Regions from separate parts of the Butyrivibrio sp. AE2032 genome, predicted to be linked through region 2. Evidence: riboswitches for the same ligand, from Rfam matches in the RefSeq annotation. Region 2 holds a riboswitch; each other region holds the start of a gene.

Evidence for each region. Region 2 has a riboswitch for S-adenosylmethionine ahead of metK (methionine adenosyltransferase). Riboswitches for the same ligand answer to the same signal wherever they lie in the genome.
Region 1: another riboswitch for S-adenosylmethionine. It lies ahead of metK (methionine adenosyltransferase); the one in region 2 lies ahead of metK (methionine adenosyltransferase).
Region 3: another riboswitch for S-adenosylmethionine. It lies ahead of BO18_RS24005 (hypothetical protein); the one in region 2 lies ahead of metK (methionine adenosyltransferase).

Annotation. Positions count from the first base shown of each region.
Region 1 covers NZ_JNLF01000004.1:102,562-108,062, reverse strand. Annotated here, with positions in the region: gene BO18_RS14650 (type II secretion system F family protein) at 1-340, opposite strand, end outside; gene BO18_RS14645 (CpaF family protein) at 285-1,481, opposite strand; gene BO18_RS14640 (hypothetical protein) at 1,478-2,383, opposite strand; SAM riboswitch class I at 2,657-2,755, shown strand; gene metK (methionine adenosyltransferase) at 2,838-4,031, shown strand; gene BO18_RS32870 (AAA family ATPase) at 4,155-5,501, shown strand, end outside.
Region 2 covers NZ_JNLF01000003.1:989,577-995,077, forward strand. Annotated here, with positions in the region: gene BO18_RS06420 (DNA polymerase III subunit alpha) at 1-2,995, opposite strand, end outside; gene metK (methionine adenosyltransferase) at 3,123-4,313, opposite strand; SAM riboswitch class I at 4,401-4,531, opposite strand; gene BO18_RS32490 (hypothetical protein) at 4,798-5,501, shown strand, end outside.
Region 3 covers NZ_JNLF01000005.1:1,430,682-1,436,182, forward strand. Annotated here, with positions in the region: gene BO18_RS23990 (hypothetical protein) at 1-553, opposite strand, end outside; gene BO18_RS23995 (metallophosphoesterase) at 725-1,423, shown strand; gene BO18_RS24000 (Imm51 family immunity protein) at 1,446-2,159, opposite strand; gene BO18_RS36040 (hypothetical protein) at 2,370-2,504, opposite strand; SAM riboswitch class I at 2,841-2,926, shown strand; gene BO18_RS24005 (hypothetical protein) at 3,015-3,728, shown strand; SAM riboswitch class I at 3,794-3,878, shown strand; gene BO18_RS24010 (hypothetical protein) at 3,957-4,544, shown strand; gene BO18_RS24015 (ADP-ribosylglycohydrolase family protein) at 4,558-5,430, shown strand; gene BO18_RS33455 (tetratricopeptide repeat protein) at 5,436-5,501, shown strand, end outside.

The sequences.
Region 1 (5,501 bases), on a different contig from region 2:
CCGGTCTTATCAGAAGAAGTGATTTCTCTATCGAATAACCGCTCGATACGCTCGTGCAGAGCACCTGAAGCAGAACGAGGAGCTGTGTCCTCATGTGCCTGTAGTTGTTCGAGTAGATCTTCTTCATCGCTTCTTTCCAGGGCAGTATGCTTAGGATGACGGCGAGTATGAGCCTGATCATTTCAGAACCGATGAACAGTCCGGATGCGAAATAAACGGCGGCAACGAATACGGGGTATACCCATACCGTCTTTGCAAGGAAAACAGGGAATGAATGACACTTCTTAAGCGCGGTATGCTTTTGCTTTCCTGATATCTTCAATGTCTGCGATACGCTCAAGTCCGTCACCTCCTTTGTTCCTGAAAAGTGTTTTTAATCTGTATCCGTGATCCTGCGGAGGCAATACCTCGCAGATCTCATCTATATATCTTTTTCCTTCGCGGCTCCTCATTATGTGGAGCACGATGTTTATCCCCATGGATGCCTGGGAAAGGATGGCGTCGTAGGGAAGATTCGAACCTGACATTATCATGGCGGTAAGACGTTCCATCATCTCGAGGCAGGAGTTGCTGTGACCGGTGCTCATGGAGCCCGGATGACCGCTCGTAAGGCACGACAGAAGATCTGCGCTTTCCTTTCCTCTGACCTCGCCGACAATGATCCGGTCAGGCCTCATCCTGAGTGATGCCCTTATCATCATTCCGATATTAACTTCGCCTGTTCCGTCTGGCCCCGGGAGCCTTGCTTCCATCTTTACGAGATTATCTATACCCTGGAGATTGAGCTCGGCTGAATCCTCTATAGTGACGATCCTTTCTGTCTTTGGGATGAACCCCGAAAGGCAGTTCAGGAACGTTGTCTTTCCCGAACCTGTACCGCCGCAGATGAATATCGTTCTCTTGTTCCTGACACATTCTGCAAGAAACCTTGCAGCTTCCTCGCTTATGAAACCCTGCCTTATGAGTGATACGATGTCATGGGTGATACCCGTGAACTTTCTTATCGTTACGGTTGTCTCCCTCGTGATGGGCGGCAGCACGGCATTTGCTCTCGAGCCGTCAGGCAGCCTTAAGTCCGCTATCGGATATGCTTCGTTCAACGGTCTGTTCTGGTTTGCAAAGAAGCAGGAGATGCAGGTCTTGAGTGATTCCTCGTCACGGAAAGCTAAGTCTGATCTGTATAGTTTTCCGTTTCTTTCGTAGAAGATCTTATATGGTCCGTTTACCATTATTTCCGTGATCGTCGGATCCTCCATCAGTGGTTCGATCACATCCAGTCTCCTGAGAGAATTGAAGACAGACTGAGCCATCTCGCGCTTTTCGTCCAGGCTCATCCTGCAGGAAGTGTTTTCTGATATCACATCTGAGATTATCTCGCGGAGTTTCTCGTCAGAAGGATCTGTCTCGCCCGAGATGGTATTAAGGACGCAATATGTTATCTGCTCTTTTATGTCGACAGTACCGGTCCTTGAAGGCGTCATACGGCAATTTCCCTCTGACCGATGTTCTCTTCATCGCCGGTCTCATTGGGACCGGCTGCGTAATAAACCGTGATCCTCTCCGGTCCCAGGATCTTTTTAAGCATTGATATGAGATCCTGTGCTCCGGGATCTTCGCTAGCGGTCTTAGACGGCAGGAGTATGTATACCATGTCGCATCCGCAGAGCAGTTCGGGAAGATCCTTTGTCCTGAAGCCTTCAATGACGGCCAGAACGTTGACCGATCTTGTCTTTGAATGCACGAGTTCCGCCGCGAGGTTCATGAGTGTGACAGAGCGTCCTGCTCCGAGATCGTAGACATCGTCGTAATTTGTACAGCTTCCCGGAGTGAGAAAACCGAGGTCATCCATATTGCAGTACTTGAGAATATCTTCGGGTGTGAATCTTTTTGATCTGCAGGCTTCGAGAAGCGAAGTCATGTTGCATCCCGAAGATCCTTTCCATAATGCTCTCAGTTTGCTCGTGAAATCGAGTCTGATGTTGATGTCGGCACCTCTGAAACTGTCAGACAGTTCGCATATGAATCTGTCCCTTACGTCTGTGTAGACGAACGGAATGACGGCGGAGAGAGTTCCTTTGACCGGGCCGGGTATTGTGGGTGTTTCCATAGGTGTGCGTAACAGGTGTATGAGTCTGGCACAGTCTATCGCCCCGCCGTCTTCCGTAAGCCTTATTGGAGAGGTTGTATGTGAAAAAGCTTGTTCTTCATTCATGTCAGCAGGATCGTATATGACCTTGGTATAGCTGCTGAAACGGTCGTCCAGATCATCTGGTTCAAGGTAGGGATCGACGATATAGGCGTCAGGGAAGAAACTGCTCAGGCGCTTTTTGAGAAGCGTATAGATATATCCGTTCTTCTCGTAGATCTTTATCGTGAAAGCCATATTCTGTTCCTCCTTGCGTCATTGGTTGATAAGCCGGATTGTAAGGCCGGCAAGCCTTTGATAAAAGCGACAAAATACGACAAAAACGACAACGGAAGATGCCATGAAACACGGTTTTCGCAGGGTAATAAATTAATTAATATTATTAACGTTTCGGCATTCCGTAACTGTTTTCGAAAAGAATTTTTCAAACCTTGCCGTCATATGCACCGGGACAATTGACAAAGGGGGTGAGGATAAGTAAAATCATCTCACAATAAAAAACAAGTTCATTGCTTATCAAGAGAGGTTCTAGGGACCGGCCCGTTAAGAACCCGGCAACCGCGGAAAGCAGCGGTGCCAATTCCGGCAGGGAAACCTGAAAGATGAGGATCGTTTATAAAAAGACGTTGGCCTTCTCCTTTCGGGGGAAGGTTTTTTCTTTAACAAAGGCATTGAACGGAAAGGAAAGACAATGAGAAATAAAAAAGGAAATTGGCTGTTCACTTCTGAATCCGTTACGGAGGGACATCCCGACAAGATCTGCGACCAGATCTCTGACAGCGTGCTCGATGCGATACTTGAGCAGGACAGCACGGCAAGAGTCGCATGCGAGACTTGCACGACTACGGGTATGGTACTCGTCATGGGCGAGATCTCAACATCGGCTTATGTCGATATTCCCTCGATAGTAAGGAACAAGATCAAAGAGATCGGATACAACTCCAGCGATATGGGTTTCGACAGCAATTCATGCGCAGTGCTCACATCGATCGATGAGCAGTCCCCCGACATCGCAATGGGCGTCAACGAGTCATATGAGGCTCGTCACGGCGGCGAAAAGGAACTCGATACAGGAGCAGGCGACCAGGGCATGATGTTCGGTTACGCAAACGATGACACACCTGAGCTTATGCCGATGCCGATATCTCTTGCACACAAGCTTACGATCCGCCTTACCGAAGTTCGCAAGAACGGTGCGGATTTCTTAAGGCCTGACGGTAAGTCACAGGTAACCGTTGAGTATGAGAACGACAAGGTGAAGAGGATCGACGCGGTAGTTATCTCTACTCAGCACAGCGCAGACGTGACTCTCGAATACCTTGTGGATTACATCAAAGAGAACGTCATCAAGCCCGTTATCCCTGCGGAGCTCATCGATGAGAACACGAGGATCTACATCAATCCTACGGGAAGATTCGTGGTTGGCGGACCTCAGGGCGACTCCGGACTTACCGGAAGGAAGATCATCGTCGATACATACGGCGGTTTTGCGCGTCACGGCGGCGGATGCTTCTCCGGAAAGGACCCCACGAAGGTCGACCGTTCCGCATGCTACATGATGCGTTATATCGCAAAGAACATCGTTGCGGCAGGAGTCGCATCGGAGTGTGAAGTACAGGTTGCTTATGCTATCGGTGTTGCAAAGCCGGTATCCGTAATGGTCGATACGTTCGGAACGGGAAGGATCGACGATGAGAAGATCACTGAGATCGTCAATAAGGTATTCGATTTAAGACCTGCAGCCATCATCAGGGATCTGGATCTCAGAAGACCCATCTATGCGAAGACTGCAAGCTACGGTCACTTCGGCAGGACTGATATCGACCTGCCCTGGGAAAAGACCGACAAGGCCGAGGAGATTAAGAAGCTCGCAGGCATCAGATAACTTCCGTTCATAGGACAATATAATTCATAACGCCCGGTTTCAGTCTCAACTTTAACCGGGCGTGTTGTTTTCGGGAAATATCTCTGCTAGCATTTGAAAAAGTCTTTACACGGAAGAATATGCATGAAAAAAGAACCCAAAGACAAGCCTCTGACACTGACGACGGCTGATGTAGGCAAAGAGATAGAAGACGCTAAGGTCACCTGCATAAAGGTGTTCTGCCCGAGGAAAGATAACGGTTTTGTATCTTTTCTCTGCGATGGCAGGTTTACCGTTGCCGGCAAGTCAAAGGTGGACATCGTGGAGGGTGGAACTTATTTCATCTCCGGCAAAGTCACGGAATGGAACAACAGGCCTCAGATCACGTTAAAGAAGATAAGGGAAGACGAGGATGCGGGAGTTACGCCGCTTATAGCTTCTTTCCTTGCCGACAACATAGACGGTTTGGGAAAGGTAACTGCTGATGCCCTTGCGGAGAAATTCGGCGCGGATGTTCTGAAGGTTCTGACCGAGACGCCTGAGCAGGCAGCTTCGGGAATCAAGGGCTTATCTTCTGAAAGAGCGGTCGCAATTTGCGATCAGCTTACCGAGGACTATGATTTCTATACGCGCGGACTCGAGGCCAAGCTCATGGGGTTTTCCCAGCTTCAGATAAAGCTTTTAAATAATCTCGGATTACTTGACTTGGAGAAGATCAGGAAGGAACCTTATTCCCTTATGGGTCACGGTATCGTGGGTTTTGAACTTCTGGACCGGATAGCCATGGGTGAGGGTTTATCTACTGTTGCAACGGAGAGGATAGCCGCAGCTCTTTACCAGGCTTGCATAAATCTTCATGAAGATACAAAGTCAACTGCGCTGAAACCCGTGGATGTCAGATGCAAGGCGTTGGAATACGTAAACCGCAACGAGCCCAAGCTCACATCAGATCAGTTTTCCGCCGTTTTCAGGGCGGGTGTTTCTCTTGCGATCGAAGAAAAGAAGATAGCAGTATATAAATACGATTCCGGAAAATGTGCGGTATGTGATGTTGAGGATGAGCAGGCGAGATTTGCCACGATGAGTTATTTCGCGTCTGAACTCGAGATAGAAAGACGCGTCAACAGGATGCTTAACTCCAAGCTTATGCCTCCGCATAAAGACGAGAGCGACAGGATAATGAATGAAGTAGCATCCGATATGGGCATCATTCCCGACAGGTCGCAGTTAGAGGCTCTATATCTTTGCATGTACAGTCCGATAAGCGTCATCACGGGAGGCCCGGGAACGGGCAAGACCACCATCATGGGCATTTTGGGCGAATACTTTAAGAGAAATAACATAAAGTGCCTTTATGCGGCACCGACCGGCAGGGCTGCGAAGAAACTGTCGGAGGCCTGCGGGAGCGAGGCATCGACCATTCACAGACTTTTGGGCGTGAAGATGACCATGGATCCGAACGAGGAAGACCAGCTCCCGCCTGACCGGGCA
Region 2 (5,501 bases):
TCTTTCTTTTCCAAAGATCCATGTACTCCTCAAGAGGGTGACCTGAGACATAGAACCCCAGAACTTCCTTCTCAAACTCAAGAAGCAGCTCCTTGTCAAACTCACCCACGTCAGGAAGCGGGATCTCATACTGGCTCTTATTTTCAGCTCCTGCTATATCAAAAAGAGATATCTGTCCGGCCATACTGTTCTTGCCGGCGTTATGGAGCTGATCCATGATCTGGCCGTAGATGGTCATCTTCTGCTTACGGGTTCCCTTGAAGCAGTCGAAGGCACCGGCCTTGATAAAGTTCTCTATGGCACGCTTGTTAACATCTGCGCTTCCATCCTGCATTCTGGTAAGGAAGTCGTTAAGGTCTTTAAACTGGCCTCTTGCCGCGCGCTCTTTTACTATAGCGGAAATGACCGGGCGTCCGACACCCTTTATGGCTGTCAGGGCATAGCGGATGACCTTCTTCTTGCCGGGAGCAGTTGTGATGACACTTCCTGGGATTGGCTTATCGCCTTCCTCCGCGTCAATCTCTGCAACGGAAAAGCCCTCGTAACCCTCGTTGATATCAGGTGGCATAAGCTTTATTCCCATGTTGCGGCAGCTCATGATGTAGCCGGAGACTTTGCCGGAGTTATCGATAACTGAAGTCATCAGCGCTGCCATGAACTCAACAGGATAATAGTACTTAAGCCAAGCAGTCTGAATAGCAACTACCGCATAACAGGCTGCGTGGGATTTGTTGAAGGCATACTTGGCGAAATCCATCATGGAATCGTAGATGGCGTTGGCCACCTCAGAACTGATGCCCTTTGATGCACAGCCGGGAACGCCTTCTTTGGGATTACCGTTTACAAAGTTGGCGCGCTCCTGCACCATGACATATTCTTTTTTCTTACTCATGGCACGGCGAACCAGGTCCGCACGTCCCAGGGTATATCCGCCCAGCTGCTGAACGATCTGCATAACCTGCTCCTGATATACGATACAGCCGTAGGTGGGCTTCAGGATTGGCTCAAGCTCAGGAGTCTGATAGGTGATGGAGCTGGCGTCGTTCTTTCCTGCAACATATTTCGGAATGAAGTCCATTGGTCCCGGACGGTATAAAGATACTCCCGCGATGATATCCTCCAGTGACTGGGGCTTAAGTTCCTTCATGAAAGCCTGCATTCCTGCAGACTCCAGCTGGAATATACCGTCGCACTTTCCGCTTCCGATATAATTTAAGACATTCTGGTCATTGTAATCTATTTCATCTATATTAATGTAGTTTGCATCTCCGGGCTTTGCGCCAAGAGATCTGTTGGCAAAGTTAACAGCATCCTTGATGACGGTAAGGGTCCTAAGGCCCAAAAAGTCCATCTTAAGAAGTCCCAGCTCCTCAACAGTAGTCATGGTGAACTGGGTTGTGATGTTACCTTCTGCTGACCTGGAAAGAGGGATCAGATCCTCCGCCGGGTCACGGCAGATAACCACTCCCGCTGCATGGATGGAAGTATGGCGAGGAAGTCCCTCAAGCTTTTTACACATGTCGATGAGCTTATGGGTGGTTTCATCCTCCTCATACTGCTTACGAAGCTCGGGGTTCATCTCCAGAGCCTTTTCAAGAGTGATGTTCAGCTCTGTTGGCACCATCTTGGATATCTGGTCACCATAGCTGTAGGGAAGATCCATGACGCGGGCAACATCCCTGATAACACCCTTTGCAGCCAGTGTTCCGAAGGTGATGATCTGAACAACCTTGTCTGAGCCATACTTGCGGGTTACATAATCTATGACATCCTGCCTGTGTTCGTACTCGAAGTCCACGTCTATATCGGGCATGGATACACGCTCAGGATTAAGGAATCTCTCAAAGAGAAGGTCATACCTTATAGGATCGATATTTGTAATATGCATGCAGTAGGATACGATACTTCCTGCTGCAGAGCCTCTTCCCGGACCAACAGCGATACCATTCTCACGGCAGTAATTTATGTAGTCCCATACAATAAGGAAGTAATCCACATATCCCATTCGCTGGATTACAGAAAGCTCGTAGTCCAGGCGCTTTTTCAAAGTTCCGTCATCGTCGGGGTAGCGCTCCTTAAGACCATCGTCGCAAAGCTTGTTCAGATAAGACCAGGAATCATATCCTTCCGGCACTTCGAAGTGCGGGAGTTTGGTGACTCCAAATTCTATCTCTACATTACATCTGTCAGCAATCTTCTGAGTATTATCAATCGCCTGCTGCGCGTAAGGGAAAAGAGCTCTCATCTCTTCTTCGCTCTTTACATAGTACTGACCACCTTCGTAGCGCATACGGTCTTCGTCAGAAACCTTCTTGCCGGTCTGGATGCAAAGAAGAAGGTCATGGGCCTCAGCATCATCGGCATAGGTGTAGTGGCAGTCGTTGGTTGCAACCAGCGGAATATCCAGCTGATCAGACAAAGCAAGGAGTGTATTATTTACCATGCGCTGCTCGGGGATCCCGTGATCCTGCAGTTCAAGGAAAAAATTGCCATGGCCGAAGATAGCATCCAAACGCATTGCCGCCTCTTTTGCCTGGTCGTTCTTACCCTTTACGATGTTCCTTGGAATCTCTCCTGCGAGGCAGGCACTGAGAGCAATTATACCCTCGTGATATTTCTCCAAAAGCTCCATATCTACTCGGGGCTTATAGTAATAACCCTCAGTAAATCCGCGGCTTACGATGTGGGAAAGATTCGCATAGCCTGTGTTGTTCTCAGCAAGGAGCACCAGGTGGTAGTACCTGTCATCTGAGGCAGAAGTTTCTTTTTCAAAACGGGAGCCGGGAGCCACATAGACCTCGCACCCTATGATGGGATTGATTCCCTCTGCCTTGCAGGCCTTGTAGTAATCGATAACGCCGTACATAACTCCGTGGTCAGTAATAGCCCCGGCAGTCATGCCCAGGTCCTTAAGGCGCTTCACATATTCTTTTATCTTATTGGAACCGTCCAAAAGAGAGTACTCAGTGTGGACGTGAAGATGAGCAAAAGCCATTTTGTTCCCCCAATACCCGATTAATTCAATAGAAAGATTATAGCATACGGCAAGTGACATAAAAAGGACAGGCAGTCTAAGTGACCACCTGTCCATGACATTCTGTCGATATTTCTTTTACCAAATATTACTGTACTGCTGCCTTAAGCTCTTCAACCTTATCTGTCTGCTCCCAAGGAAGGTTCAGATCGTTGCGGCCGAAGTGTCCATAAGCTGCTGTCTGCTTGTAGATAGGACGACGAAGGTCGAGCATCTTGATGATTCCTGCAGGACGAAGGTCGAATACCTTTCTAACTGCCTCTGTAAGCTTCTCATTAGAAACCTTGCCTGTTCCGAATGTATCAACAAGAACTGATGTAGGCTGTGCAACACCGATAGCGTATGAAAGCTGGATCTCTGCTCTGTCAGCAAGGCCTGCTGCTACGATGTTCTTTGCAACGTATCTGGCAGCATATGCAGCTGAACGGTCAACCTTTGTGCAATCCTTTCCTGAGAAAGCTCCGCCGCCGTGACGAGCTGCTCCGCCGTAAGTATCAACGATGATCTTACGACCTGTAAGTCCTGCATCACCCTGAGGTCCGCCGATTACGAAACGGCCTGTAGGATTGATGAAGATCTTTGTGTTAGCATCAACCATTGTCTGGTCAACAACTGCATCGATAACGTACTTTCTGATGTCAGCGTGGATCTGCTCCTGAGTAACCTTCTCATCGTGCTGAGTTGAGATAACGATAGCCTCAAGTCTGATTGGCTTGCCGTTCTCATCATACTCTACAGAAACCTGGCTCTTTCCATCTGCGCGAAGGTAAGCAAGTGTTCCGTTCTTTCTAACCTCTGTGAGTTTCTTTGTAAGCTTGTGTGCAAGGCTGATAGCGTAAGGCATAAGCTCCTCAGTCTCGTTTGTAGCGTAACCAAACATCATACCCTGGTCGCCGGCACCAATTGCCTCAAGCTGCTCATCTGTCATGTTGTTCTCTCTAGCCTCAAGAGCCTTGTCAACACCCATAGCGATGTCTGCAGACTGCTGGTCAAGAGCAACCATAACTGCACATGTGTTTCCATCGAAGCCCTTTTCGGAGCTGTCGTAACCGATCTCGCAAACTGTCTCACGAGCGATCTTAGCATAGTCAACAACTGCTTTTGTTGTGATCTCACCTGTGATGAGAACGAAACCTGTGCAAGCTGTTGTCTCGCAAGCAACACGGCTCATTGGATCCTGTGCCATGCATGCATCAAGGATAGCATCAGAGATGTTATCACAGATTTTGTCGGGATGTCCTTCAGTAACTGATTCGGATGTGAAAATAAACTTATCCATTCTTTTTCCTTTCTTGCGCTTTGCGCCATAAAATAAGAAATCCGCTTGTTGCGTGCACAAACAAGCGGAACTGACCAATTTCAGATCCTCTTATTGCTCGTAAGGTTTCTGCAGTTGAAGCAGAAGCAGTTGCACGCTCAGGTTGGCACCTTCCTCATGATCCAAGGGGTTGCCGTGGCTTCACAGGTCCTATGTACCTCCACCACTCTGAATAAGAGAACTAGTTAAAATATAATTGCTAAGCGGACATATATCTGTCGTCCGTTAAGCAATGATACCCTATAGCATAAATAAAATCAATAGGATAATTTGAAAATTTTTGTTAATTATGGTATATTGGCCTTCGATGTTTCTTTTTATGGATGGGTCTCATCCATTTCTGCTCGGATTCTTCCGGCTTTTTCGCAGAAACATTCCATTATTAAAAGCTAGAGTGAGTGAATCTTTATTTCGGTTTTTATGAATTTTAAAAGGAGGAAAGTATTTGAATCAAACTGAATATTTTAAGGACCGTAAAGCTGTGCTAGAGAAGGAGATTGCGGAATTAGAGCGAGAGATAGCTCTTTTGCCGGAAGGGTGTTTGACAATCAGCAAACGACAGAGAAAAGGAAAGGAGTATATTTCATATTATAAAGAGGTCAAAACAAGCGAAGGAAAACAAAAAATATATCTTTCCAGAGAAAAGGTAGACGAAGCCAAGATTTTAGCGCTTAAGGCTTATAAGTGGAGAATGCTACAGGATAATAAAAATGAATTGGAAGCCATAAAACATTATCTGAAGTACAGGATTAACAGTCATTACCTGGAAATGCTAAATCCTTTATCGCCATACAGACCGTTGCTTGTCGACGGCAAAAGCACCCCGGAAATATGGGAATCAGAACCATATGAAAAGTCTAAGGATCATCCAGAACACCTGATAGTTAAGGCACCAAAAGGAGAATTTGTCCGTTCGAAATCAGAGGCAATGATAGCGCAGGTATTATATACCAAAGGCATCCCTTATAGATACGAAAACATTCATGATATAAATAGGGTAAGTATAGCCTCTGACTTCACTATTATGAATCCAAAGACAAGCGAAATAAAAATATGGGAGCATTTTGGATTATGCGACAAACCATATTATCAGTCCACGATAGACTTCAAGATGCATCACTATATTAGAGCTGGTTATCTTCCAGGCCA
Region 3 (5,501 bases), on a different contig from region 2:
CCCTGCCGATGATCTCCGTCAGCAATTTCTCATCCAGGCCTGAATCTTTGAGCATATATGAGATCATCTGCTCCTCAAATCCGCATACCTTGAGCACCTCTTCCATGTCTTTATCAGTCCACCCCTGACGTTCAGCCACATAGGGGGCGAGATCATCAACGGAAGTTATCTCAATACATTTGCCTGACGGAAGAAAGTACATTCTGCATTTCTTATGTAAAGCAAGGAGCATGAGGACATTAACAAATGCTTCCTGACTCTCGCCGTCCCAAACGGCGATCATGCGGTCGCACTTCCTGACCATGTCCGAAGCTGCGGGCAACATCCTCTCAACCGTCGACAGCGGTATGCTCCTCTTTCTTTTCGGAACGTCCCGCATCACGTTTACATTCTTATACTGCTTATTCCTGCAGCGTCCGTATACGCGGTGATCGAAGTCCGAATTGCCGAGGAGTATCTCATCACCGTCAGTCATGAGCTTTTCGATATCCTTCCAGAATCCATCCGGAAACTGCGAGTATCTGATCATGGAACCGCTAACATAAGTGATCATAAAACTACCCTCCCTTCTTCCGTTTTCATTATAAAAAGGACGATGTGCCAAAATGCGCTCATCCCGCGGCCTAATATATGCTTGGGAGGATCATGCGGAAATTTTTGCATGTGCTAATATAACTTTTAGGAAAACTCTCAACAGTAAACTCTCTATGAAAAGAAGACCTCTATGATCTATGTAATCTCTGACCTTCACGGATATCCGCTCGACAAGCTCCTTGATCTGCTGGACAAGGCGGGTTTCGGTAACAAAGACTTCCTTTATATACTTGGCGATGTCGTCGACCGCAACGGCGACGGCGGAGTCGGGATCCTGGAATGGCTCATGTACCGGCTCAATGTCCAGCTCATCCTGGGCAACCATGAGGCGATGCTGCTCGCATGTTCTTTCGCTTTCGACGAGATAACCGAGAGCAGCATAAACACCTGGACAGATGAGAAGATCGATATACTCACGCGCTACCGGCTCGACGGCGGCGACGTTACTCTTAAGGCCATGAATAAGCTTGATAAGGATACACAGCAGGATATACTGGACTATCTCCGCGACTGTCCTTTATACGAGGCTGTAAGTGCCGGCGGACGTGTTTTCCTGCTCGTGCATTCAGGGCTCGGGAATTTCGCGCCCGATAAGAAGTTCAGCGAATATACCTGTGACGAACTGGTGTGGACAAGGCCAGACCTTACGACTGTTTACTATAAAGACGTCATGACCATATTAGGTCACACGCCTACGATAGCTTACGGTGATGAATATGACGGCAGGATAATAAAGACCGAAACCTGGATCGACATCGACGTGGGTGCGGGGTTCGGCAGACAGCCGGTTCTCCTCAGACTGGATGACATGAAGGAGTTTACAGGCTGAATTGGTTCGGGCAGTTTACGGGTCAGATTGACAGAAATAATTTGATCGCACTGTCGGCATCCATATCCGATTCAATATATTTCTTTCCCGGTATGCCTCCCTGTACATAAACAGTTGCAGGACCAGTCGAAGTAATCGTAAACATAAGAGGATGCTCAACACCCTGGTTGTTATAATTCAATTCGATGGAATACCCGGAATTATCACCGGTTCTTCTCGGCCCCGTAGGAAAATCTCCGCTCATACGGATGCCAAACTTCTTGGGATCCCCAAGGTAAAGGCCATACAAGACATAGTCACAGATACTGTATGGAGCAACCGCCTCTAACTTTGCATATCTTACAGTGGCACACCGGTCCCAGTCGATATCATCGGCATTCTGCTCCAGGAATGTAATTGCCTTTTCTTCATCATTGACGAGATCATCAAGAATCCGACCCAGTTTCTCCGCCAATGCTTTTGTTTCTTCACTGACACCTTCTATGTAAGCGCAATACATTTCAGAACACTCGGAAGCTGGAACAACTTTCAACACTTCATATATCTCGGGAGCATTTATTCTGAGATAACTGTTCAGAAATGCCTGCCAAACGGACACATGCAGAAAATCTTCTTCGTAATAAACGCCAACACTCTCAATTATGCGCTCGCAGATAGACCTGATCGTTACATCAGTAAGATCAAGATTTACCGAGATGCAGTCTTTACCGATATAGGAATAAGAATAGTTTTCCATAAGTGGCCCTCACAGCTTGTATTTCTTATGTTTACGGAATTATGGAATTGTAAACCATAAGAAAAGAATGATCCGTCACAACTTCATTTTATTCTATTTTCGGAACGTTTAGTGAAACATTTTCGATTTTCGTTAGAAATCGCCTTAAAACATTTCTTGTTTTCGTTAGAAACCGCGCCAAAACATTTCTCGTTTTCGTTAGGAGTCCAGTTATCTGGCCAGCACCTTCATTGCCTTTGCATACTTCTTGGCAAAGTACCCGGCGGCAGCATAGCCTCTTTTCTGAGATGCGCTCATGGCAGGTCTGCCTGCTGTGTTTCTTACGTTATTGGTATTCTTCTTCATGACGGATCTCCTCCTTATCATCTGTATCTGCCTATATGATAAAAAGACAGATGGTCGGAAATTGTCGCATCTATCACTTTATAACAAACCCGGAGTAAGCAAAACATCTTGTTGAATATCCCAGGTTGCGGTGCTATATTTCATTTGTAAACTAAAATGGTTTACAAATGAAAAGTTGCGTATATCGATACATCCAAATCGTATTTTTGGCACCTTATAAACCACCTTCAATTTTATTATTTTATTAGCACCTCAACAGTCGTTTTTCAACCCTTGTATGTCCTTTTAATAGGACTGTTTTTCCTTGAAATCCGCAGCAGGCATGCTATACTTAAAGCACCATAAAGAGTACGCGAGGGACAAGCCCGTTGACCGTACAGCAACCTGCCTGGAGCAAGGTGCTAAAGCTTGAATGATGGGACCATTGGTTTTTCCTACCTCCTTTTGTGTGTGTACTGATCCCGTCATTCAAGCAGACGGGATCAAGTATTGAATACGGAGGTAACAAAAATGGGAAAGAGAACAGTAAGCGTAGCAGCAGCGATCAACATCAGATTCACAGGGGAAAACACCACACATAACCTGGGCGTTATGAGCGCCAGGCTTGATAAGAAGCAGTACAACAGGATTAAGGCTTCATATGATACCGGCATATTCCAGTACATGAACGAGGATACCGCCTTGGCCGACCTTATGAAGTTTTTCGACTGGGGCGAGGAAGATAACGACGATCAGAAGATCCTTATCGACTACCCGCTGGAGATCAGGTCAGGCTTTTCTTTCGAGATCCTGCCTGTATTGACCGAAGGCGGCAGCGATGAAGATAACGCTGAAGAAGACGGCAGCTTCGCGGAAACAACAGAAGATGATCTTGACCTTCCCAACGAATGGTTCGACGAAGACAGCGAAGAGTTTAAAAGAAGCGAAGCTTTCGAGGATGCCATGGACGGGCTGAAGGACTGGATGAGGCATAACGGCATGGAAGAAGGGCAGCGTCACTACTGCGTTGAAGACAATAAGGGACGCTACGTCTGTTCTTTGGACATCTCCTGGCCGTTCGGAGTTTTCGGACTTCAGAAAGGATTCACAAAACCATTGTGCATCCTGGCCTGGAACCCGGATGAAGAGAGCATTAAGAAAGCAGAAGAGTTCGGATTCACCTGCTTCACGGACATTGAAGAATTCAAGGACTACATAAGAAAGACATACTTGGGAGCAAGCTGAAAATGTCGCCCGGCATGCGACCAACAGGAATGACGCAGTCGTTATACTGAAGCCATAACAAGAAACAACCATTAAGAGTACGCGAGGGACAAGCCCGGTGACCGTACAGCAACCTGCAAAAGCAAGGTGCTAATGCTTGAACGATGGGACATAAGAATACACCTCTTCAAGGTCCCGTCGTTTAATCAAACAAAGACGAGATCAATAATTTAAAGGAGGTCATATAACATGGCAGGAGACGTAAAGTACATTACAAGGTACCAGAAGGCAAACACGACACAGGTGAACGTACGCCTTAGCAAGAAGTACGACGCCGACATTATCGGGTTCTTCGAGGAGATGGAGGACACCGGCAAGGCTACCTACATTAAGAAGCTTATCCGCGAGGATATGGCGCGCAGGGCGGCCGAGAAGGCAGACGGGGCTTCCGCTGAGGAGGCCGGCGGCGAGGCTGGTGGTGAGCCTAGTGGTGAGGCCGGAACAGAGCCCGCGCCGGAAAAGATACTGACGGTCGCAGAGCTTGCCGTAAGGATCGGTTCGAGCGTTCCGACCGTATCTTCCTGGTACCGATTCAAGAAAGAGAACCCGGAGCATGAGCTGGCAAAGCTTCTTCCCGACTTTTTCAGGAAGGGCGCGCACAGGACAAGATGCTGGCACGAGTCGGACATTGAGAAGCTTCTTAAGTTCAAGGCTTCCATTCCGCAGGGCAGGAACGGCGTCATGGGTTCCATAACGCAGAAGTATCAGAAAAGGAAGTCTGCCGGCAGCGGTGCGCAGGAAACAGCCGGCAGTCACGAAACAGATCACGCAGCATAAGGAGGTAACGGCAATGTTAGGAGCAATCATAGGAGATATAGTTGGAAGCAGATTTGAGTTTGACAGAGGAAACAAGAGCAGGGATTTTAAGCTGTTCACTTCCGAGAGCGACTTTACGGACGATTCTGTAATGACAGTCGCGGTTGCCGAGGCGCTTATGGACGCAGGCAGGGACGCTGACGAGAAGACCGTCAAGAAGCACATTATCCGTTCCATGAAGAAGTGGGGCCAGAAGTACCCCCACGCAGGATACGGCGCGAATTTCATATACTGGGTACTTTCAGATGACCCAGAGCCGTACGGAAGCCTGGGTAACGGTTCGGGCATGAGAGTGTCCGCAGCAGGCTGGCTGTACGACACCATAGAGCGCACCAGAGAGGTCGCGAGATGGACGGCCGAGGTAACGCACAATCACCCTGAAGGAATAAAGGGAGCAGAGTCCACGGCATCCGCCATCTTCATGGCAAGGAAAGGCGCGTCTTTGGATGAGATCCGCGACTATATCGTTAAGGAATTCGGTTACGACCTGTCCAGGACATTGGACGATATCCGTCCCAACTACCAGCACGTCGAAGACTGTATGCACACGATGCCTGAGGCATTCGAGTGCTTCCTTGAAGCTGACAGCTATGAGAGCACGTTAAGGAACGTCATGTACATCGGCGGAGACACTGATACTTTGTGCGCGATTGCCGGTGCCATAGCCGAGGCAAAATGGGGGATCCCGCACGGAATAGACATAGACGCTTATCACTACATGCCGCAGGAGATGGTCGACGTCGTCTTGAGATTCATGAAGTTCAACGGCGGCGTCTATCCGGACAGATACTGGGGTTCGGGTTTTGACTGCCCGATCTGGGGAGAGCCTAAAAAGGATGATGAGTGATCACCATGAACGAGACTGAAGCAAGAGGTTTGATCACGGATTACTACCTTTCCGAGAGCCACACGGAGGAC